4 regions of the Arthrobacter sp. R1-13 genome follow, and region 1 is predicted to be linked to each of the others. Evidence: riboswitches for the same ligand, from Rfam matches in the RefSeq annotation. Region 1 holds a riboswitch; each other region holds the start of a gene.
The links. Region 1 has a riboswitch for cyclic di-AMP ahead of M1D88_RS04215 (C40 family peptidase). Riboswitches for the same ligand answer to the same signal wherever they lie in the genome.
Positions count from the first base shown of each region.

Region 2: another riboswitch for cyclic di-AMP. It lies ahead of M1D88_RS18355 (M23 family metallopeptidase); the one in region 1 lies ahead of M1D88_RS04215 (C40 family peptidase).
Region 3: another riboswitch for cyclic di-AMP. It lies ahead of M1D88_RS03615 (aggregation-promoting factor C-terminal-like domain-containing protein); the one in region 1 lies ahead of M1D88_RS04215 (C40 family peptidase).
Region 4: another riboswitch for cyclic di-AMP. It lies ahead of M1D88_RS19770 (hypothetical protein); the one in region 1 lies ahead of M1D88_RS04215 (C40 family peptidase).

Region 1 is NZ_CP096420.1:865,569-871,396, forward strand. Features, by position in the region: gene serC (phosphoserine transaminase) at 1-107, opposite strand, end outside; gene M1D88_RS04205 (metal-dependent transcriptional regulator) at 421-1,116, shown strand; cyclic di-AMP (ydaO/yuaA leader) riboswitch at 1,239-1,478, shown strand; gene M1D88_RS04210 (M23 family metallopeptidase) at 1,482-2,309, shown strand; cyclic di-AMP (ydaO/yuaA leader) riboswitch at 2,439-2,616, shown strand; gene M1D88_RS04215 (C40 family peptidase) at 2,621-3,334, shown strand; gene M1D88_RS04220 (NlpC/P60 family protein) at 3,437-4,189, shown strand; gene M1D88_RS04225 (HNH endonuclease) at 4,501-5,001, shown strand; gene mobA (molybdenum cofactor guanylyltransferase) at 5,073-5,705, shown strand; gene M1D88_RS04235 (DUF6457 domain-containing protein) at 5,759-5,828, shown strand, end outside.
Region 2 is NZ_CP096420.1:3,972,023-3,977,850, forward strand. Features, by position in the region: gene M1D88_RS18335 (FMN-dependent NADH-azoreductase) at 1-134, shown strand, start outside; gene M1D88_RS18340 (hypothetical protein) at 224-439, opposite strand; gene M1D88_RS18345 (aminotransferase class I/II-fold pyridoxal phosphate-dependent enzyme) at 853-2,067, shown strand; gene M1D88_RS18350 (arsenic resistance protein) at 2,147-3,106, opposite strand; cyclic di-AMP (ydaO/yuaA leader) riboswitch at 3,358-3,529, shown strand; gene M1D88_RS18355 (M23 family metallopeptidase) at 3,534-4,322, shown strand; partial or broken gene M1D88_RS18360 (four-helix bundle copper-binding protein) at 4,354-4,506, opposite strand; gene M1D88_RS18365 (F510_1955 family glycosylhydrolase) at 4,538-5,422, opposite strand; gene M1D88_RS18370 (heavy-metal-associated domain-containing protein) at 5,487-5,828, opposite strand, start outside.
Region 3 is NZ_CP096420.1:723,451-729,278, forward strand. Features, by position in the region: gene M1D88_RS03585 (glycosyltransferase family 4 protein) at 1-23, shown strand, start outside; gene M1D88_RS03590 (nucleoside deaminase) at 58-561, opposite strand; gene M1D88_RS03595 (phosphatase PAP2 family protein) at 621-1,463, shown strand; gene upp (uracil phosphoribosyltransferase) at 1,477-2,112, shown strand; gene M1D88_RS03605 (HAD-IA family hydrolase) at 2,116-2,784, shown strand; gene M1D88_RS03610 (YdeI/OmpD-associated family protein) at 2,765-3,208, opposite strand; gene M1D88_RS03615 (aggregation-promoting factor C-terminal-like domain-containing protein) at 3,258-3,992, opposite strand; cyclic di-AMP (ydaO/yuaA leader) riboswitch at 3,992-4,169, opposite strand; gene M1D88_RS03620 (sensor histidine kinase) at 4,257-5,753, opposite strand; gene M1D88_RS03625 (response regulator transcription factor) at 5,760-5,828, opposite strand, start outside.
Region 4 is NZ_CP096420.1:4,270,256-4,276,083, forward strand. Features, by position in the region: gene M1D88_RS19765 (ATP-binding cassette domain-containing protein) at 1-602, shown strand, start outside; gene M1D88_RS19770 (hypothetical protein) at 629-1,978, opposite strand; cyclic di-AMP (ydaO/yuaA leader) riboswitch at 1,981-2,138, opposite strand; gene M1D88_RS19775 (LexA family protein) at 2,344-2,775, shown strand; gene M1D88_RS19780 (Y-family DNA polymerase) at 2,768-4,066, shown strand; gene M1D88_RS19785 (amidohydrolase family protein) at 4,139-5,614, shown strand; gene M1D88_RS19790 (hypothetical protein) at 5,622-5,828, opposite strand, start outside.

The DNA.
Region 1 (5,828 bases):
GCGGCCAGTGCAGCCATCTGCTCCGGGCGGACCTTGGAAGGGCCGGCACCGAACCGTCCGTCCTTGGGTAGGAGGTTGGCGGGAATAGTGATGCTGGTGTCGCTCACAATGGCTCCAATTTTCGACTTTGGACGTAGGAGATGGCCCGGCAGGTAACGGTTGCTGCAACTAAGACTCCCGTTTATTCTGCCTGACGGGGCCCACTGACGGAATTTGATCGTCACACTGCGGTCATGACCAACACCGCCGCTCATTTGGTTGGGTAGTGATTATCCGGAGTAGTTCAAAATACGTTAAGCTGGCCTGACGTACAGCACCGGGGCCGGGCTGCGTTGCGGAGGCCCCATGGGACCGCCGGCACGGTCCGGCATGAGGTACGGCTGACGGACGCAAGATACTGAGCTCGAGGAGCTGAGCTGGATGACGGATCTGATCGATACAACCGAGATGTATCTTCGGACGATTTTGGAGCTTGAAGAAGAAAACATTGTGGCGCTTCGTGCCCGCATTGCAGAGCGACTGCGTCATTCGGGGCCCACTGTCTCGCAGACCATTGGGAGGATGGAGCGGGACGGGCTTGTGGTTGTTTCGGGTGACCGCCACCTGGAGCTGACGGAAACAGGCCGGAAACGCGCCACTGAGGTCATGCGCAAGCATCGCCTGGCCGAGCGCCTCCTCGCCGATGTGATCGGTCTGGACTGGGCATACGTCCACGATGAAGCATGCCGCTGGGAGCATGTAATGAGTGAGCGGGTGGAACGTCGGATCTACGAAATGCTCGACCATCCAACGGAGTCCCCATACGGGAACCCCATCCCCGGGCTCGCTGCACTGGGCGGGGAAGCCTCGCAGCCCCTCAGCGACGGCGCAGTTAATCTCCTGGTGGCAATGTCGGCTTACCGGGTCAACTCCAATGTCCGGATCAGCAGGCTTGCCGAACCGATCCAGGTGGAGCCCGAACTCCTCGTTCAGTTGGACGAAGGTGGCATCCGGCCCGGGGCAACCATTTCGCTGGAGCGAGTGGGCGAATACATCTCAGTGCGCGTGCCGGACATCGAAGGTGCGCTGGAACTTCCGCCCGAAGTTGCGGCTCACGTGTTTGTTACGGTCAGCTGACCGTCCCTCATCAGCGGCCGCCCGGGACAGTGTGCGTGGAGCAGACCAAATATAACGAAATTATTACTGCGCCATTTAATCGCCTATAGTTGAGCACTAGCGCCGATACTAAAGCGTTACCTGATCTGAAGCCGAGCTCTGCCAGCAGATCAGGTGCACGAGTCACCTACTGGCAGAGGTGGAGGAACCACAACCGGCTGTTGAGAAACAGCCTTGGGGTGAAGTCCGCCAGCAGCAAGCACACCAACGAAGGGTCCCTCTTAGGGTTCCTCTGTGCCGGAAAGCTTGCGTGGCGGACCGGATCTTTGCACTCTCTGATCCGAATCCGACAGCTAACTTCGCAGGCTATCCAGAGAGGAAGACCTTTGACCACCCAGAACGCCAGGGGCCGTCGCCGTGCGACCGGTCCTGCTTTGGAGCTGCAAGTATCCGAAGCTGTCGCCGCCGCTGGCCGTCCCCGGGACCCGCACCGGGATGCACGCCGCAAACGCAGCCCTTTTCGTCAGGTCACAGAATTCGCCGGCGCCAGCGGTGTAGGGCAAAAGGCAGGCATCGCCCTGGCAGCCACAGGCTTGATCCTCACAGTCACGGTTCCGGCCACAAGCCCCCTGGCAGCCACCGGCGGCGTCGGCTCGACGGGTGCTGCCCTTTCCGCCTCTGTCCAGCCTGAAGTCTCCGCAGCTGCGGGCGCAAAGGTTGATTTCAGCCGCACCACCGTTTCCACCACCGGTGATCCCGACGGCAAGCTCAAGCAACTCCTCAGCGCACAGTCCGCCGGCAGCGTCAGCCGGGCAGCGTCTGCCGGAAGCCTTGGGGCCCCACTGGATTCGCTCATAACTGCCTCCCCCTTCGGCTACCGCGTCAGCCCCATCACCGGCGGCTACGGAGAATTCCACCGCGGCCAGGACTTCGCTGCCCAGTGCGGTACCGCCGTCCATGCAGCAGCCAGCGGCACGGTCACTTTTGCCGGCTGGCATCCCTTCGGAGGCGGAAACCGCGTGGTCATCGATCACGGTAACGGGCTCGAAACCACGTACAACCACTTGTCCTCGTCCGATGTCCAGGTGGGCCAGACAGTAACCCGGGGCGACACTGTGGCCCTGAGCGGGACCACAGGCGCGTCAACCGGCTGCCACCTCCACTTCGAAGTAATGGTCAACGGCGAAGTTGTCGACCCCATGGGCTGGCTCTGATTTAGATGATGGATTACTCTCACATTTCTGTGACATGCCGTGACCTGAATGTGACATTCAATCCAAAGTCCTGTACCGTCTAAACCACGCCAACTTTTCCGAAGTTGGCGCTCTTGAGTGGATTGCCTAACTCTGCCACCGCTCAAGGTCCGTTCGCATTACATCGTCTGGCAGAGGCGGGGGAACCAATTTTGGTCTTCGAAAGAAGACCTTGGGGTTAAGTCGCGAAGCTTCTCACGAAGCCAAGTGGCCGGGTGACTCCCATCCGAATCCGACAGCTCACCTCGTAGGCATTGGGAGAGGCTACTTTCGTGTCTTCACGCCACAATGCTGCGCGCCACCGTGCTCAATCGGTGCGCATGAACCCCTTGGGTTCCGTATCTAAAGCCGTTGCTAACAACGCGGGAACCGTTGGTCGCCAAGCTGCTGTCATTGCAGCTGCTTCAGGGCTCATTCTTGCTGCCGGCCTGCCAGCCAGTGCGGCGGAGGGCAATCCTGGAGTTGCCGCCACCGCGGAATCAGGCTCACAGTCCACTCAGATCGCGGTAACCGCGGAGCCGACCGCCAAGGTCGTTTTTGAGCGTCCGTCCGTGACCACCGAAGCAGCGCCGAAGATCGAGACTGTCCAGGCACAGTCCGAGGAACCGGCAATCGAGCTGACTGCCACCACCGACAAGCCGGCCGCCTCGTCAGCGGCTGCATCGGGCCTGGCAGCAATCGCCTACACCGGCATCGGCAGCCCCTACTTGTGGGGCGGCACCACTCCCAGCGGCTGGGACTGCTCAGGCTTTACCCAGTGGGTCTACGCCCAGGCCGGCATCAGCATCCCCCGTACGAATGCCTGGACGTCCATGACGCCCACTTCCACTCCCGCCCCCGGTGACCTGGTCATGCAAAACGGCGGTGCCCACGTTGGTATCTACGTTGGCAACGGCATGATGATCAGCGCGCTGAACCCCTCGCAGGGCACCATCCTGCACGCGGTGTCTGCAACAGGCACCTCCTCGTTTTACACCCTTCGCTAAGTAACCCGTTCGGGGCGTTCCGGCCTACCCCCAAGATGCCGGAACGTCCATAGCCCACGGCCTGCCCAGCGCGGTCCGAGGAATACGAAAGAGAGAAAATTAATGACTACACGTGCAACCATTGCACGGCACCGCGCCGAGGTCACCAAGACCAACTCGCTGGCTGTCATTGCCAAGTCCGTCGGCGATAACGCCGGTGGTGTGGGCCGTCAGGCTGCGGTTATCGCTGCTGCCTCCGGCCTGGTCCTGACCAGTGGAATTGCCGCCAACGCGGCAGACACGAGCGTTCAGCGCGAATCCACCTCTGCGTCCACCCTCGAAGTGAAGTCGGCCACCCCGGCGACAATTTCAGCCGCTTCCACGATTGCTATCTCGTACGAGAAGCCTGCTGTCTCCACGACGCCGGCTCCGGTCGTCGAAGCACCCAAGCCTGTCGTCGAGGTGCAGGAAGCCGCCCCGGCAGCTCCCGCCGCTGCCGCTACGGCAACGGTCGCTGCTACCGCTCCCGCACCCGCAGCTTCAAGTGGCATGGGCGCTTCAATCGCCGCTGCCGCCTACGCCCAGCTCGGCGTTGCCCAGGACTGCACCATGCTGGCAACCAACTCCCTGGCTGCCGTCGGCATCAACTACCACGGCTGGCCGGCAGGTTACCTGTCCCTCGGCCGCACGGTCAGCGCTGCCGAAGCTCAGCCCGGTGACCTTGCTTACTACGAGAACGGCGGAATGGGCATGGCCCACATCGCGGTCTACGTCGGCAACGGCCAGGCAGTCCACGGTGGCTGGAACGGCGGAACCACCGCCCTGTTCAGCGTCAACGTCGGCTCCGGCCCGGTCTTCATCCGCGTAGGCGGCTAATACCGGCTCCAAGCAAACAGCAGCCCATCCTGGCTCTGGACCCATACGGTCTGGAACTGCCGCCAGGAGAAACTTCTCGGAAGGACCCCCGTCTTAGGACGGGGGTCTTTCTGCTTTTTTCACGACGACGTTGCCCATCGCCCAAGGATTCTGAGACGGAGCGTAATCGGAATTGCGGCTCGCCGCAAAGGCTGGATTCGGCAATTCGGGCATTCAGTGTTTACTCTGGTGATGTCGATCCTTAGCCCGGACATGCCGAGGGCAGCCGGCCCTCGTGCCCCTGACGGGTGCGGCCGTGAAGAGGTATGCGCATGCGCACACTCGTTCTGAATGCTGGATATGAACCGCTGGCGGTAGTCACCTTCCGCCGGGCGCTGGTGCTTGTGCTCGCTGGAAAAGCCAGCGTGGTGGCCGAGGGCGACGATCCCGTCGTCGGGCCACAGGAGATCCTGGGCCGACCGTCCGTGATCCTGCTCAACCGCTATATCCGGCCAAGGTACAACACTGCGACGGCAGTGAGCCGGCGGGGCGTGCTGCGCCGCGACGGACACCGCTGCGCATACTGCGGCAAGGCAGCCCACACCATTGACCACGTCCACCCAAAATCCAGGGGTGGCGCGCATTCGTGGGACAACCTTGTGGCCGCCTGTCTGCGTTGTAACAACGCCAAGGGAGACCACACCCCATCCGAGATGGGCTGGAAGCTGAGGTTTTCCCCCGCGCCTCCGGTAGGCACCATCTGGCAGATCAAAGAACTTGAGAAGCCCACGCCCGAATGGGATCCCTTCCTCCTCCCTGAATCCGCCGCGTAGGGAGTTCACGAGCCCGCGGGCAGAGTTGCGTTCTGGCCGCACCGGCCGCTTAGGCTTATCTTGTGGAACCAATGTCTGCGGCCTTTGATGCCCTGATCCTGGCCGGAGGCCGTTCCTCTCGTCTGGGCGGAGTGCCCAAATCCGGGTTGATGTACGACGGCGAAACCCTCCTTGTGCGTGCGATTGCAGCCGCGCAAGGAGCGGCTAAGACGGTGGTAGTGGGCCCGGACCCCGGAGGGCTGCCAGCAGGGGTCCTCGCCGTGAGGGAGGACCCGCCGTATTCGGGTCCGGCGTCGGCGATTGCCGCAGGGGTGGCAGCGCTGGCCGAAGGGCGTACCGGCAGGCCGTCACCGCTGACACTGATTCTGGCGTGCGACATGCCCCGCTCCGCCGTCGCGGTAGGTGTGCTCCGGCAAAACCTTGGCTTTTCCGCTGCTGCCGCCAACCCGGATTCCGGCAGCGACGGAGTGATGGCGGTGAGCCCGCAAGGCAGGAAACAGCCTCTGGCCGGGCTCTACCGGACGAATTCACTGCAACGCGCCGTCGACGAGGCCCGTTTGCGGGGCGGACTCAGCGACGCCTCCGTTTTCTCGCTCCTTGCTAGGCTTGACGTGAGGTTGGTTACCGTTCCTGCCGGGTCCACGGACGACGTGGACACGTGGGACGATGCCGCCGCATTAGGGGTGTCCAACCGGGAGCAGTAAAGGCCCGCATTGGTTGTGGCGTCCGCAACGGCAGGTGAATTTGGAGGCACTTCGTGAAAAGCCAGGACGAGACGCTGGAAGAGTGGTGCCGGGCGTTGCTTCAGGCCTTCGAACTGGAGAACG
Region 2 (5,828 bases), 1.4 Mb from region 1:
GCTTTGCACCCACGGTCCTCAACATGGATGTGGACGGCAGCCGGCGGACCGCAGAAGCTGAAATTGCCGACGTCGCCAGCGGGTTTGCTGCCCGTCTCACCTCAGCCGGGATCCTGCAGCTGGTCAACGACTAAGCCGGGTTGCGGCTATGCCCGGACGGCACACTAACTGCTGATTATTGCTTTCCGTACTTGCGATGCGCTGAATTGGTCGACGAGTGCTCTTACGCGTGGGCCGCGAGTCTCCACAGCGTCAGCACCAGGGACAAGCGGACACGTCCGGCGGCCGGGCGGATGTCGAAACCCAACGCGGTCGAGTATTCAGCTGCCCGTGTCTGGACACTGGAGTGGTGGAGGCCGATCTCTTCGGCGACAGTTCGCAGGCTGGTGTTTTCCGCGATGGAGTCCAGCAGCGCGAGGGCCTTCGGCTGGGATGTCACGACTCCGGGGTCATAGCCAGGCCAACACCCGCCGTCGACCCGGGCTGTGTATTCTGGGCGTCCGTCTCTGTTGTGGAGAAGCGGAGCACTACTGCCCGGCGGGAAGCGGCCACCGGGCTGGTGCTTGACCGGGCCGCGTTGTGACGTGATTCAGCCTAGGCATTTCGTTCAGCGATTCTAACCGCCAGCAGAGCTCAAAGGGGTTCCCGCGAACCGCCATCTGGCGGTCAGCGGCGCGGAACCGCCGCCGTCGTAATCTCCTTTGGGGACACCTGGCTTTTGCCTTTGCCAAGGGCCTTTACATCAACTTTGCTGAAGTCGAGAATGGGTCCCAGCACGGCCTCCACTGGCTCAGCAGCGCGCTGTCCACCCGACTGCCGCCACATCAGGCTGCCATACACAGGAGTGCAGACATGAACGATCCCACGTCAACAGCCCAGGACATTGCCGCGGTATCTGCCCGCGCTGCTCAATTGGCATCGATCCCCTCCTTCCGCCGGGTTGAGGCCTATATCAAGGAATATGGCTCGCGCGGGCACGGGCAGGCGCCGGGCTGCGACTTCACTTTCGGGAATCCGCACCAGATGCCAGCCGACCGCTACGTCAATACCCTCCGGGACGCTCTGACGCCTCAGAATGATCAGTGGTTCGCGTACCAAACCAATGGCGAGGCCGCCCGGGAAGCAGCGGCGGAGTCACTGCAGCGGCTGCTGGATGTGCCTTTCCGGCCGGACGACATCTACCTCACGACGGGTGGCTTCGCCGCGATCGCGTTGGCGCTCAAGACGGTGGCCGATCCGGGCGACGAAGTCATCTACAGCCTGCCGCCCTGGTTCCTGTATGAGCCTCTGGTCCTTGAAGCCGGGCTGGTACCGGTGAAAGTCAAGATCAACACCACCACGTTCGACCTTGACCTCGACGCCATCGAGGCAGCCATTACGGAACGGACGCGGGTTGTGATCGTCAATTCGCCCAACAATCCGACCGGGCGGGTGTACCGGCCCGAACTGCTGCTCCGGTTGGCGGAACTACTGGAAGCCGCCTCGGTGAGGATCGGAAGGCGGATCTACCTCATCTCAGACGAGCCCTACAACCGGATTGTGTTCGACGGTTTGCGCTTCCACAGCCCCGTGGAATTCTATGCGCACACGCTGCTGGCCTACTCCTATGGCAAGACCCACCTCTCCCCGGGTCAACGGGTGGGTTATCTGGCTCTTCCGCCCACCATGCCGCACCGGGAAGAGATGGCCCCGGCCATCACCAGCCTGCAGGTGGCGATGGGCTGGGTGTACCCCAATGCCCTGCTGCAGCACGCGCTTCCTGAGCTGGAGAAGTTCTCCATTTCTATTGATCAACTGCAGCGCCGCCGGGACCGACTGGTTGATGAACTTGGTGGGATGGGTTACCGCATCTGGCGTCCGGAAGGCACGTTCTACCTCTATGTCCCCTCCCCTATTCCTGACGACGAGGCCTTCACCGCATCACTTGCCCGCAGGGACGTCTTCGTTTTGCCGGGCGTGCTGTTCGAGACGCCGGGCTTCTTCCGGATCTCCCTCACTGCCAACGAGGACATGATCGAGCGCAGCCTGCCGGCGTTCGAAGCGGCGATGAAAGAAGTCCGCCAGTGAGTCCGCTTAGCGGTGGTTCCGCTACCGGTGGTTGCGCTTGAGGCACCGGCTCCTGATCTTGCTGCCAGGTGTAGAAGGCTCAAGTGAGCTGTTGGCGTTTAATTTCAGGGACGATGAGCGGCAGTAGCCGGACGTAGAGGACCATTCCGATGAGTTCGACAAGAGTCTGGGTCACCACGACGAGCGCTGCCAGGGCCAACGGGCCAGGCAAAGCCAGTGCCAGCGGAAGAATCACCAGGGAATTCCGGGTGGCCCCGCTAAAAAGCACGGCACGCGTGGCCGGAACGTCGAGGTGCGCCTGCTTGGCCACAAGGAGGCCCAGGGGCACCATAGCGATCAGGAAAGCGGCATACAGCGGGACAACGGCCAGCAGGGCGCCCAGCTCCTGCCGCACTCCCACAACCTGGGAGCCGACAACGACCGCCAGGGTTGCCATCATCAGAGGGACCATCAGGGCCTGCATCACTGCCATGATCGCCCGGCCCAGTGACGCCCGCCGGGCCAGGGCCTGCGTCAGTGCGGCCAGGGCCAAGGGAAACAGGATGAGCCCCACCAGCGCCTGAACGAAGGGTGCAGGATCTATTGCTGACGCTATCCCCGGGCCAACGAAAACCATCAGGTACAGCGGCAACAGGAGCATCTGCACCAGCATCAGCACCGGCGCCGCGGCCAGGAGACGATCGCTGGCCCCGCCTGCCAGACCGGTGAACACAATGACGTAGTCGACGCAGGGTGTCAGCAGGACCAGGAGGACACCGACCAACAGCGCCTGCTCTCCCGCGATGAAACGGGTGAGGGCAAACACCACCACGGGCACAACAGCGAAATTCAGTATCAGCACCGCTGACATGAACCGCAGATCGCGTGTGGCCGTACCAATCGAGGCAAGCGGGATCCCGAGAAATGTGGCGAAGAGCAGCAGGCCAAGGACGGGATTGATTGCATGCTCCAGCACCCCGGCCGAGTCAGGAGCCAATGATCCAGCTCCTCCGCCGACGATGATCGCGGCCAGATACAACCCGACCTGGCGCCTTTCCATCGCTGCGACAAGAGTTCCGATCTTCACGCAGCCAATCGTAGGCCAAGCAACCATTAAGGCATCTCGGTATTCATGGTGGGTGGAGCGACGTCGGCACCCGGAGCCGCTGCATCCTACCCTGCAGCAAGACGAAACGTGACCTTATTCTGATAACGGATTTGTAACGCATCGTTTTTCTTGCTTACATAGAGGGACCACATACCTTCGTTGGGTATGCGTGTGACCGCCTCGCCAAACCCCGCCGGCGGTCCATGAAACTTTTACTTCCCTTGGCGGGGGCGGAAAACCCACTGATGATGCCTTTGCGCGTCTTGGGGTGAAGCCTGGCCCAGTAGCTGCACGCCTCGAGGCGTCCGGCAGGGCAGGCCGGACAGTCCACTCGTCCGAATCCGACAGCTAATTTCGCCGGCGCAGAGAGGACTTACTTTTGCCTTCCCAAGATAAACACGGCCAACGCCATGCCCTTTTTGCCTCCACGTCCGCCAAGGGCAGCCACCGGGCGGCCTCATCCTCCGCTCCGACCCTGCGGGATCGCGGCCGAAAGTTGGGAATTGCGGCGGTGGTAACGGGGATGTTCGCATTAACCGCCCTTTCCAATGCCCACGCCCAGCCCAGCCTGCTATCGGCGGCACAGGACCTCGCGGCCGGGACAGTGCTCTCCCCCGCTACCCAGCCGGCGGTGGCTGCAGATGCCGGATCAGCACTGGCTTTTGACCGCCCCCAGGTGAGCTCCGTCCCTGCACCGCAAGCTGAACCAGCACCGGCACCTGAACCAGCACCGGCACCTGCACCCGCTCCTGTTCAGGCAGCGGCTGCTGCCCCTTCACCAACCCTGCGGGCTCCCCTGGCCTCGATGAGCGTGACTTCTCCGTTCGGCTTCCGTGTCAATCCCCTGACCGGGGCGCTCGACGAAATGCATACAGGCATGGACCTGTCCGGAGAGTGTTCAACCCCTGTTCTGGCGGCAGCTGCGGGAACAGTGACGGAGGCCGGGTGGAGTCCGTACGGCGGCGGAAACCGGATCGTCGTCGAGCACGGCAACGGACTGAAGACCACGTACAACCACCTGGACAGAATCGGCGTTTCCGTTGGGCAGACCCTGACGCAGGGCGGACAGATTGCTGGCGTCGGAACAACCGGCAACTCCACTGGCTGCCATCTGCACTTCGAGGTCATGCTCAACGACCAGACAGTCGATCCCGCCACCTACATGTAGCGGAGATACCAATCGGATCGGCCTCGTAGCGTCAGGCCAGGGACGTCAAAAGGTCTGTGCAGGCCGCTTCACATCGGCAAGCCTCAGCACAGATTCTGCAGTGCTCGTGCATCCCGGCGTGCTTTTCGCACTCCTCGTCACTAACACCGCTTGCTATCCGGCAGGATTCGAGCAGCGCCCGAGTAGCTGCGATCACCTCCTACTTTTCGTGCCCTTCAGGGAGAGACGGCAGGCCTGAATGTGCTCCCGCCGTCCGTGGACACCAGGATCCCCCCATCAATGGCTGCCCAGATCCCGGGATTTCCGTCTGAACCTTTGACGGCGGCTATCGCCAGGACTTGGCCGTCAATCCGGCCTTTTCTCGTCCAGGTCGCGCCAGCATCAGCTGAGTAGTGAACCGTCCCGTCAGGTTCGACGCCGACGGCCTCCGTTGAGTGGGCAAAGGCGGCGTACTGGATCAGCGGGGAAGACTCGTTCAGCATCCAGGTTGTGCCGCCGTCGATGGAGCGCTGTATGCCCGAAGTCGTGGTGGCCAGAACAATGTCACTTTCGGGGTGCCCAGCCAAGGCGGCCGGGACGAAGCCCTGGGCCAGTGTTGTCCAGGTCTTGCCGTCGGGGCTGGTGCGCAGTTCCCCATCAAAGGCAACGATTCCGGATTTGGTGGTGGTAAGCGCATGGAAGTCCGATTCCCCTTGGCGGGACAGCTGTTCCCAGCTTCTGCCTCCGTCGCTGGATTTGATCAGCCCGAGGGGGTTGGGCATGGCAGAGCCTGGACCCGGGTGGCCAGAGGCGTAGAAGACGCCCTCGCCCTGGCCGGCTGTGAAGCCCATCAGGTCATTGGTGGCACCGATTTTCGTGGCCGGTTCCTTTGTCACATCGAACAGCCCGTCGTGGGTCGCGAGAAGAACCTGGCCACTGGCACCGCTGACGCTCAACCCATGGATGTGTGCACTGGGCAGGGCGCTGTCCGCATCACGGGCTGATGACACCCCCGGGGACTGTTCAGCGGCCGGTGTGCAGGCAGCCAATGCCAGCACCATTGCGACGGCGCCAGCCTTCAGGGCTGCGGAGCGGGAAAGCTTTGTGGGCGTGACAGGCATGGAACTCCAGTGAAGTCTGAGGCGGCGAGCGGAGCAGATTCTGCCCCGGCTCCGGAGGGAGCATTTACCTGCTAAAGCTGTATCCGGCTGCCGTAACGGCATCGCGGAGCGCGGCTTCATCGGCAGTTCCCGATACCGTCAGATGAGACACACCATCCGGCACCAGATCAACTGTCGCAGAATCGACGCCGGGCACGGCTGCGACAGCTTTCTCGACAGTTTCGACGCAGTGTCCGCAGTCCAGGCCTTCCACGTTGTAGGTCTGCCCCGACCCAGAGTGCTGGTGGTTGGCATGCTCGTGGTGGTGGTGACCCTTTTCTTGGTGATGGTCGTGCTCGTGGTGCTCGCCGCCGTCGAGCTGGTGATCTCCATGCTCGTGGTGGTGACGGTTTTGAGACTCAATTCC
Region 3 (5,828 bases), 140 kb from region 1:
AGACGATGAGCAGCCAGCGATGAAAGCCGGGCGATGAAAGCGCCAGGCTGCGAAAAGTCAGATGCCCCGATGCTGAGCGAAAAATTTACGGAGCAGTGCGGCACACTCCTGCTCCCGGACGCCCGCGTAGACCTCCACCCAATGATTGAGGCGGCGCTCGCGGAGGACGTCGAACACCGAACCGGCAGCTCCGGCTTTTTCGTCCCAGGCCCCGAACACCACGCGGGGAATGCGGGCCAGCACAATCGCGCCGGCACACATGGCGCACGGCTCAAGCGTCACCACAAGGGTGCAGTCCTCCAAACGCCAGCCATTATCCGCACCGCCATCCCGGGACGGCCGCGTTCGAAGTCGGGCTGCTGCTTCCCTGATGGCCACGATTTCGGCATGCGCAGTCGGGTCGCCGAGGGCCTCGCGTTCGTTCCGGCCCGACCCCAGTACAGTCCCATCCGGTCCGATCACGACGGCGCCGATCGGCACGTCCTCAGTGGCCAGTGCCAGCCGGGCCTCAGTCAGGGCAAGGCCCATCCATTCGGCATGGCGGGGCTCCGGGGAAGTCATTGCTCAATGATAGTTTCGATGATAGGCAGCCTTGTAAGCGGAGGAGACGGGGAGGCATCATGAAGCCCTTTATTGACCGAGTCCTGAAAACAGTGGTTGATCGATTCGGGCTCTGGGTGGCTCCATATGCCGCCCTGTGGCTTACCCTCCTGATCGGCGGCGCCGTGATCGTTATGCTGGCGCTCCTGGGGGCAGAAGTATATGCGGACGTCGTGGACGAAAGCGGGGTTGCCGGCCTGGATAAACCCACTCTCGCCTGGGCACAGCAGCTGCGGACTCCTGAACTGAACGCAGCCGTGACGGGCTTTACTAATATCGGCGGAAGCATCGGGATGCCAATCCTTGCGACAATCCTGACCGCCTGGCTGACTTATCACAGCAGGACCTGGCGGCCCATCATCCTCGTCTCCGGCGCTGCCGCCGTCTCGATGACTGCCACCAATGTGGGTAAAGGGATGTTCGGGCGCATCCGGCCGGACCACGTCGATGCCGTGCCACCGTATGAGTCTTCGCCGTCCTTTCCCAGCGGCCACACCTTGAATACCACTGTGGTGATCGGCGTCCTGGTATATCTGCTCTGGCTCCAGGTTGCCCACGTGTGGATCCGCTTTTCGGCGATCGTGGCAGGCATCCTTTTCGCCGGGGCCATGGGGATGAGCAGGGTGTTCCTAGGCCATCACTGGATGACAGACGTCATGTTCGCCTGGCTGCTCGGCCTGGCCTGGCTGGGGTTTGTGATCCTGGCCCACAGGCTCTTCCATCTCACCCGGCGCCGCGAACACGCGGGGCCGGCACCTAGGTTCGACCAACCCGCACACCTGGTGCAGCCCGGGGTTGACGGTACCGACTCCGCGACGGATGATGTGGTGCGCAGCCGGCGTGGAGAGCAGAACCCCGGGTGATAGTTTTGACCCCATGCGCACACTCGTCGTGGACCACCCACTGGTCGCCCACAAGCTCACCGTTCTGCGGGACAAAAAGACCCCTTCGCCGGTATTCCGGCAGCTCACAGAGGAGCTGGTAACTCTTCTGGCTTACGAAGCCACGCGGGATGTCCGCACCCAGCCTGTGACCATCGAGACACCCGTGAGCACTGCGGTGGGCACAGCCTTCACCAAGCCCACGCCGCTGGTGGTTCCCATCCTCCGCGCAGGTCTTGGCATGCTGGAAGGGATGACCAAGCTGGTCCCGACGGCGGAGGTCGGCTTCCTGGGAATGGCCCGGGACGAGGAAACCCTGGACATCATCACCTATGCGGAACGGCTCCCGGAGAACCTGACCAACCGGCAGATCTTCGTGCTGGACCCCATGCTGGCCACCGGCGGAACACTCCGTGAAGCCATCAAGTTCCTCTTCAAGCGCGGCGCTTCGGACGTCACCTGCATCTGCCTCCTGGCAGCTCCCGAAGGCTTGGCAAGGCTCGAGGAAGAACTCTCGGACGCCAATGTCACAATCGTTCTGGCTTCCATCGACGAAAAACTCAACGACAAGTCCTACATCGTGCCCGGTCTGGGCGATGCCGGCGACAGGTTGTACGGGATCGCCGGATAACGGATGAGCCTGCACAGCACCACTCTGACCGCCCGCGGTGTCCTGTTCGACATGGACGGCACCCTGGTTGATTCCACCAGCATCGTGGAGCGGGTGTGGGGCGAATTCGCCGGCCGCTACGGCCTCGACTATGCCGAAATCCTGCAGACCTCGCACGGGGTCCAGGCCATCGATACCGTCCGCCGCTATGCTCCCGCCGGATCCGACGTCGAAGCCCTCACCGAGGAGCTCGGGCGGATGGAGCTGGCTGAGACGAGGGGGATCGTTCCGGTGCCGGGGGCTGTGGAGCTGCTGGCCAGTCTTCCGGCTGCATCTGTGGCGCTGGTGACGTCGGCTTTCCGAGGGCTGGCCGAAGTGCGAATGGCTGCAGCCGGGCTGACCATCCCCGTCTCTGCAGTCTTCGCCGCTGACGTTACGCGCGGCAAGCCGGACCCTGAGGGCTATCTCCTGGCGGCGTCGCTCCTTGGGGTTGACCCCGGTGATGCACTGGTATTTGAAGACGCCCCCGCCGGGATCGCGGCCGGTGTAGCGGCGGGCATCCGCACCATTGCTGTCGGGCCTAACACCGGAGAGCTTCCCGACGGCGTCCTGCACATCCGCGACTATTCAGCAGTCTCCGCCACAGTCCTTCTGGATCCCAATGGGAAAAACGTTATTTCTTTCCGGCTTTGAGGTTCTCCACTGCCTTCGCAATCCGGCGCGAGCGTGTGTCCCCGGGCTTGGCGCTCGCGACAGGTTCCACATAACGACGCTGCGCGCTGTAGTTCAGGGTCGCATAAAAAGCCTGCGCTTCAGGTTCAGCGGCGAGCGCCGCAGCCAGATCGTCGGGGACCTCGACGACGCGTGGTTGGGTGTCGAGCTCCAGCCCGCCTTCCACGGTGTCTCCGGCTGCAGCCCCGGTCAATTCCCGGTTAGCGGCGCTCAGACCAACCATGAATTGCCCGCCCATGACGGCGATGCTGCTGCGGTAGCTCTTACCGTTCACTGTTACCAGGACCGGCGGACGCTTGCCCGCCCCGAGCGCCTCCAGGATTTCGGCAGGAACCACAATTCCGGCTGTGTTACCGCTGCCCATGATGGTGGTGGTGAACTTCATGGTCACAGTATGCCCGATGAGAATCCGGCGGTTTCGAACTTTGGTTGGTTTAGTACCAGTTGTTCGCGTAATGGAAGTTCAACGCGCCGCAGGGGGAGCCGTAGCGTTCCTTGATGTAGTTGAGGCCCCAGTTGATCTGGGTCCGGAAGTTGGTCACGTAGTCAGCGCCGGCACTCGCCATCTTCTCGGCGGGAAGCGACTGGACGATTCCGTAGGCGCCACTGCTGGGGTTTGTGGCAGTGGTCTTCCAGTCCGATTCTTTGGTCCACAGTGTGGTGAGGCACTGCATCTGGTCCGCAGCCCATCCATGGGCGCCTAGCTGACTCGCGGCGTACGCCTGGGCGGCTGCAGGATCGTCAACCGCTACAGGTGCGGGGGCGGGCTCGGGAGCGGGTGCGGGCTCCGGGGCAGGTGCTGGAGCTGCCTGTGGCTCCACCGGCGCCTGAGAAGGAGCGGCCTTCGCCCTGACCAGGGACTTTTCGAAGTCGATTCGTGATTCGGCGTCGGCCGTGGTGGGAGCTTGCGCCGTGGGAGCAGCAGCCGGCGTGGCGGGCTCTGAGGCCTGGCCGGCGGCACCCACGCCAATCAGTACCGCACAGGCCGAAGCGACGACAGCCAGACGATAGCCGTTGCCGCCCAGGCCTGAACTGAACCGGGAGAGTGAAAAAGGGGTTTTCGAGCTTTCCGCGCGGTGCCTTGAGATCCCATGCTTTGAAGGCTGATCCGGTGCATTCTTGTGCTCCGGATGGTTATCAGGGCGCGTTTGTACCAAGGGTTCAGTCATGATTGCCTCTCAACGCCTACGGAGTTAGCTGTCGGGTTCGGATGAGGTCATCCGGCCGCACGGAAAATCACGTGTCGGCTTCACCCCAAGGGCGGAATGCTGCGCAAATGCCCGGAGACTCTGGGTCCCCCGTCTCTGCCTGGTCATGCGGTATCCGGGAAGCGGCAGAGTTTGGCGTCCAACCGGAAATGCGGCCAGAACGGTAGCCGCACCCCAACGACGCTACAGGAATTGAAGGCCTAAGTCACGTTTTGGTAACAGAGATCACGACGGCGGCGTGGTGCCTTGCGGACGAAACCTGAGCAAGAATCTGGTCCTGCCAGGTCGGGAAGCGACCTCAACGCTGCCTCCATGCGCCTCCATGATCGAGTGGACGATCGATAACCCGAGCCCGCTGGATCCCTCATCCTCACGGTTGCTTCCTCCAGCGCGATTGCTGGCTCTCGAGGCATCAGCACGCGTAAAACGTGCGAATACGGTGTCAACGAATCCCGGGTCGATGCCGGGACCATCGTCAGTAACGGAAATCACGACACTTCCCTCCTCGGAGTTCGTCAAACCAGCCACCACCGTGGTGCCGGGCGGCGTGTGCTTCCGTACGTTCGAAAGAAGGTTCATCAGGACCTGACGCAATCCCGAGGTGTCGCCGCGCACGATTACGGCACCTCCCGGCAACTCCAGCTTCCAATGCCGGTCAGGCGCCATTACCCGCTCATCGCTGACCGTTTCGACCAGCAGCTGCGTAAGATCCACATCAGTGAGTCGCAGCTGCTGCCCTTCATCAATACGGGCCAGCATGAGCAGGTCCTCCACGAGGGCAGTCATCCGCTCGGATTGGCTCTGAACCCTTGCGAGGGATTTCGTTCCGTCGGGAGTCAGCTTTTCCGTCATCCTCATCAGCTCGGTGTAGCCACGGATCGCGGTGAGGGGGGTCCGCAGTTCGTGGGAGGCATCCGCCACGAACTGCCGGACCTTAGTTTCGCTCCTTTGTCTGGACTCAAGCGCCCGGGAAACATTGTCCAGCATGAGGTTCAGGGCGTGGCCAACCCTGCCTACTTCAGTTCCGGGATGAGCGCTCGACGGCGGGACCCGCACGGCGAGTGCCACTTCGCCGGCGTCGAGGGGTAACCGGGAGACCTGGGTGGCCACATCGGACAGTTGCTCAAGGGGTTTCAGGTTGCGGCGGATTATCCCTGTCCCCACCAGACCGATCAGCAGTATTCCCGCGAGCGACCCCGCCGTCATGGTCCAGACCAGCGAGTTGAGTGTGCTCTCCTTGGCTGCCAGCGGGAGGCCGGTTACCAGCACGCCCCCATCCCGCATGTGTAGTGCCAGCAATCGATAGTCCCCGTCTGCAAGTGTCCGCGTAACTGGTTTGCCGTCCATTGGCAGGCTCAGCAGAGCAGCGTTGTCTTGGGGGGACAGGTCCGTTTGGCCTGCACCCCAGGCCACGAATCCGGCACTGCTGACCTTGCCGTTTTGGATTCGGGCGAACATAGTGCCTGCCCCGGACCCGCGTGCATTCAGCGGATCCGGGGATCCGTTGGGATTACTGGAAGGGGGCCTGCCAGCGTTAGCCGAAGCCACCTTGAGGTTGCCGTCCAACTGCCCGGTGAGAAATGAGTCCATGGAGGCGTAGCTGACTATTCCGGTCGCTCCGCAAATAGCCACCAGGAGGGCCATGGCAACAAGGACGAGCCGGGTTCGCAGGTGCCAGGTCGACGGCCGGCGCCAGTTGCCGGAGAAGGTCAGGGACGGCACGGTGGTTCAGATCGCCGGCTTGATGACGTAGCCCGCACCGCGCATTGTGTGGATCATTGGCGGCAGGGTGGCGTC
Region 4 (5,828 bases), 1.1 Mb from region 1:
ACGGCGCGGGTGTCATCTTCACCGAACTGGGCGTTATGGCCACCGTTGAGTCCACGTGTGAGGACTGCGAGGGGCGCCGGTTCCAAGCGTCGGTCCTTGAATACACGCTGGGCGGGCGGAACATCGCCGAGGTGTTGGCAATGTCGATGACAGAAGCGAACATCTTCTTCAGCGAAGGAGAGGCCCGCACGCCTGCTGCCCACAAGATCCTCGACCGGATCGTGGACGTCGGGCTCGGCTACCTCACCCTCGGCCAGCCACTCACCACACTGTCAGGCGGCGAGCGCCAGCGCATCAAGCTGGCTACCCAGATGGCGGAGAAGGGTGAGGTCTATATCCTCGACGAACCGACCACGGGCCTCCACCTGGCCGACGTCGAGAACCTGCTGGGTCTGCTCGACCGCCTGGTCGGGTCCGGCAAGTCGGTCATCGTCATCGAGCACCACCAGGCGGTGATGGCGCACGCCGACTGGATCATCGACCTCGGTCCCGGTGCCGGCCATGACGGCGGCCGGATCGTCTTCCAAGGCACTCCCGCTGACCTTGTCGCAGCCCGCTCCACGCTCACAGGTGAGCATCTGGCAGCGTACGTGGGGGCCTGACGCCGGCACGAAACCCGGAGCAGGCCTCAGTACCAGTTATTCGCTGCGCGGAATTCCAAGGCTTTGGTCGGGGAACCATAGCGTTGTTTGATGTAGCTCATGCCCCTGTCCACCTGGCTGCCGCGCCACCCAGCTGAGGTGTCCCAAAGGGTGCTCAGGGCAGTCATCTCCTCGGCGCCCCATCCGTACGAGGCCAGGCGGCTGCTGGCATAAGTGCTGGTATCGACGACGTCTTCCGCAGCGCCGTCCACGGCTGCGGGAGCCGTAGCGGTGGCCGTGCCCAGCAAGGGGTCGAGCAAGCCGGTAACTGGCGTCAGCAGTGTACTCGGTGACTGCGACGGTGTCGGTGTCGGTGCTGGTGCTGGTGCTGGTGCTGCGGTTGTCGCAGGAGCCGGTGCCGCCGTTGGCGAGGCCGGCGCGGGCTGAGGGTTCGAGGAAGAGGCCGGAGGCTGGGCGTTCGGGGACGTGGCAGAGGCGGGCGGAGCCGCGGCGGTGGAGGCAGCCGCTATTGCCGCCAGGGTGGGAGCGTCCACCGGCATGGGGAGGCTGCCCACACCAGGCAGGCTAGTGCCTTGTTGATCCGCTGCCGCCGGGACATCGGCACCGGCCGCCGCTTGGGCCGGGGTGCCGCTGGTTGTCCCAGGGGACGTGGCCGAGACGGTTGGCCGGGGGGTAGTGGTTCCGGCGGTCGGCCGTATTCCGGAGGTCGCCCGAGTCGCGTTCGTTGTGCCGGGGGCCTCCTGGGCGGAAGTTTCCTTGCCGAAGAAGGGCAGCTCTGTGGCCTGGCTGGCTGCTCCTACGCCAAGCAGCACGGCAAAGGCTCCGGCTACGACGGCCATCCTTTGACCCATGACACGAACCGAAACGGCTTTCTTCAGGACATCATCGGGCTTGGAACTGAATACGGCAGCCAGCTGAGGGCTATGTGCGCTCGTCTGGGCGTCGATTGCAGCGGCGGCCGATGCGCTCACCGTTGGCTTTTCAACTGCCGCGCGCCCCGTCCTGCTCCGTCGCGTCGCTGCGGGGGCGGGACGCACTTCGGCTATGGGTGCGGTTTCCGGAGCGGAGCTCTCCTGCACGGTCGTCGGAGCGGCTTCAGTCACAGGCGCAGTCCTGGGGGCAGGGGGTACTTCAAAGGCCGGGCGCCTGTCCCTGCTTCGCCGCGTGACGGTGGAAACCGGTGCAGTGGGCTCAGGTTCTGCGGGAATCGGCGCGGCCGGAATCACGGTGGTGGAAACGGGGTCCGTGGGAGCCGTCCCGAGGTTCGGCTCTTCCGCGGCGGGGTTTGTTGGGCTGGGGGTTTTGACGGATGGCGCAGCTTCTGCGCGATGCCGTCCGGCGCGTAAAGGGCGCGACTGATCGAAAGAACGGGACATGATGGTTGCCTCTCAACGCCTGCGAGGTTAGCTGTCGGGTTCGGAAGAGGTCAACCGGCCGGCACGTTAGACGTGACGGCTTCACCCCACGGGCCGCTGGGTAGCGGCCCGAAGACTCTGGGTCCCCCGTCTCTGCCTTAGTGTTGGGAGTCCGGGATGTGGCAGAGCTCGGCGTCAGCCCGGACGCGGCCCGATCCAGATGGGCCACGCACAAACCGTACAGGAAACCCTCCCTTAAAGTCACGTTTAGGTAACAGGAAAAGGTTGGCGGCGAGTCACGTTGCACCATCCGGATGCGATAGGCCTTTTTGTCCGACCTCGCAGTACACTGAATTATCGAACATATATTCGAATGAAGGTGTGTTGTGGGCATTATTGTGGGTCCTCGTATGATAGCCGCCGGCAGCTCGCTGCTCACGGTTCTCATCTCCCCTGTGGCGGTGGCTGCAGGCTACCCCTCGCCAGCGCAGGACTACTTTGACGGCAGGATCGACCTCAACGAACACCTCATCAAGGACATCACCAGCACGTACGTGGTGAGGGTCTCGGGAAATTCAATGGAGGGGGCGGGCATCAGCGACGGGGACGAATTGATCGTCGATCGCGCCCTGGAGCCCAAGGACGGGTCCGTGGTCATCGCCGTACTGGACGGTGAACTGATCATCAAACGCCTCCGCATCAGACAAAGCGGCGTCCTGCTCCAGGCGGAAAGTGCGAACTACCCGGATATCCGCGTTGCAGCACTGTCCGACCTCATCATTTGGGGCGTGGCCACGAGGTGCCTCCACCATGTCTAAGCCGGCAATGATGCACCGGATGCAGCAGATCGCCCACGTGGACGTGAACTGTTTTTATGCCTCGGCTGAGCGTGCCTTTGACCCATCCCTGGAAGGTCGGCCACTGGTTGTGCTCTCCAATAACGACGGGTGTGCCGTTACCCGGTCACCCGAGGCCAAGGCACTGGGCATCCCGGTAGGCGAGCCCTGGTTCAAGATCGCACCACGGGTCAAGGAGTGGGGCCTGGTGGCCAGGTCCAGCAACTATGAGCTGTACGGCGACATCAGCGCGCGCGTGATGGAACTCCTCAGCAGGTTCTCGGCCTGGCTGGAGGTCTACAGCATCGACGAGGCCTTCCTTGGCGTCAAGGGAACCCCGGATGAGCTCCTTCGGCTTGGACTGGAGATGAAGGCCGCCGTGCGCCGCAACGTAGGCGTGCCGGTGTGCGTCGGAATCGCAGGAACCAAGACCCTGGCAAAACTTGCGAACAAGTGGGCCAAGAACAATCCGGGCTTCAACGGTGTTTGCCTCTGGGATTCCCTCCCCCTCGCCCAGCGGGAAACACTGATGGCCCGGCTGTCGGTGATCGAGATCTGGGGCATCGCCTCCCGCCTGACCAAACGCCTCAATGCCATGGGAATCCAGTCGGTCCTTGACCTTTCAAAGGCAGATCCTGTGATGATCCGGGACCGCTTCTCAGTGATGGTGATGCGCACCGTCCTGGAGCTTCAGGGCACACCATGCATTCCGATGGAGGAGGAGCGGATCGGCAGGGACCAGTTGATTTTCAGCAGGTCCTTCTCCACGCCCATCACTACCGTCCATGAACTTCGCCAGGTCCTCAGCATTTACGGTCAGCAGGCCAGCGCCAGGCTGGCCAAGCACGGATTGCAGACCAGAGTCCTCACGGCATACGCCGCCACGTCCTACTACAACCCCCAGGACACTTCCTACCCGTCGGCCTGCATCAGGTTGCCGATGCCCACCGCCGATCCCGTGCTCCTTACCCGGGCAGCGCATGCTCTGTTGCCGCAGATCCAGGAGGGAATCAAATATGCGAAAGCGGGAATCATGGTGACCGATCTGCGCCCCTCGGGGAACCAACCGCCCCTGTCTCCGTTCGAGAACCCTCACGAGGAACGCGGCATCGGCCCTCTTCTGGAGGACGTGGCCCGCCGTTATGGCCGGGGCTCCATCGGACTGGGTCACGCCGGCATCAGGGGAGGCCCGGACTGGACCATGAAACGCGACATGATGTCCCCGCGCTACACCACGCACTGGGATGAACTCCCGCTCGTCAAGGCTGCCTAGATCCCACGCGCATCACCCTGCCGCCACCGGGGTTCGCTTTGCCGCTTGCTCCTGCACGCCTAGCCTGTTGCTATGGTTCACCCCTCCGCGGCCGCCCCGTCCGATGTAGTTCTTGCCTCCATCCGGCAACCCGGCGATTCGGAATGCTCTGACATTCACATCGCTGGCGGGGTGGTTTCTCGTATCTCGCCGGCGGGAGACCATCCGGCTCGCCCCACTGTTGTGGACTTCGACGGCGGCTGCGCCATCCCCGGACTCTGGGACGAGCATGTCCACATGACTCAGTGGGCACTTGCTGCCCAGCGGCTGGATCTTTCCCGCGCAGAGTCGGCGACGAACGCCGTCGAGCTCCTCCGCCCCCACCTGGGCGGCATGGAGTCCGACACGACGCTGGTCGGCGTCGGATTCCGGGACGCTGTGTGGAGCGACGCTCCCACACTGGAGATGCTCGACGCCGTGACGCGGCGCCAGCCGACGGCACTCCTCAGCCACGACCTCCATTGTGTGTGGCTGAACAGTGCGGCTGCCAAGCGCTACGGAGTTTTCCTCGATGCCGATGGCCTGCTGCGGGAAGACGCAGCGTTCGCCGTCACGCGCCAGTTGGACCAGCTTCCTGACCCTCTGGTGGATGGCTGGGTGGCCGATGCCGCAAGAATTGCAGCGTCGCGCGGGATAGTCGGCATTGTGGACTTCGAAATGGCGTGGAACCGGGATGCCTGGATGAGGCGCGAGGCGGCCGGATTCGACTCGGTGAGGGTCGACGTCGGGGTCTATGCCGAGCACCTTGGGCGCGCCGCCGGCTTGGGGCTCCGTACCGGGCAAGCCTTTCCCGGGAGCGGCCTGTTGCGCGTCGGACCGATGAAGGTTCTCATCGACGGCTCCCTCAACACGCGCACCGCATTCTGCGTGGACCCCTACCCCCATGGCGGAAAGGGAGTCCTCACCGTGAGCGAAGCCGAGTTGCTGGCGCTGTTGGAGAGGGCCGGGGAGGCAGGGTTTGTTCCTGCTGTCCACGCCATCGGCGACGCCGCAAACAAGGTGGCGCTCGACGCTTTCGAGCGCGCCGGCATTCCGGGGCGGATCGAACATGCCCAGTTTGTCCGGCAGCAGGACTTCCGCCGGTTCGCCGACCTGAACGTGACTGCCAGTATCCAGCCCCTGCACGCCCTGGATGACCGGGATGCGGCAGAGGCAAACTGGGCCGGTCACACTGACCGGGCCTTCCCTTTGCGCTCACTGCTGGAAGCGGGAGCCATGCTGGCGCTGGGATCTGATGCTCCGGTAGCGCCGCTGGATCCATGGGCGGCGATGTCAGCGGCGACCACCCGGTCAAGGCAGGACGGGCGGGAGCCTTGGCACCCTGAGCAGTCCATCACACGGAAAGAGGCCTTGGCGGCGTCGGCCCGGGGACGGAAACGGATCCAGGTTGGAGACCGGGCGGATATCGCGATCCTCGACGGCGACCCGCTGGCTGTTCCGGACGACGTTTTCGCCCGTATGCCAGTGGCGGCAACCGTTGTGGGCGGGAGGTTCACCTATAACGGTTGAGGAATATTTAGTTCTTTGCGCGCGCCTGGACAAGATTGGCGAACGGAAGTGAGCCGTGAACGGCATGAAAGGCTGCGTGGCACTCCGCCTCCGCGCGGTTCACTTGATCCGGGGGCAATTCTTTCCAAGCGACAAGCAGGGACTTGGCGTCGGCTAGCTGCCAGAGCAACCTTCCATCCCAGTGACCGGGTGGCTTCCCTTGACCGAAATCCAC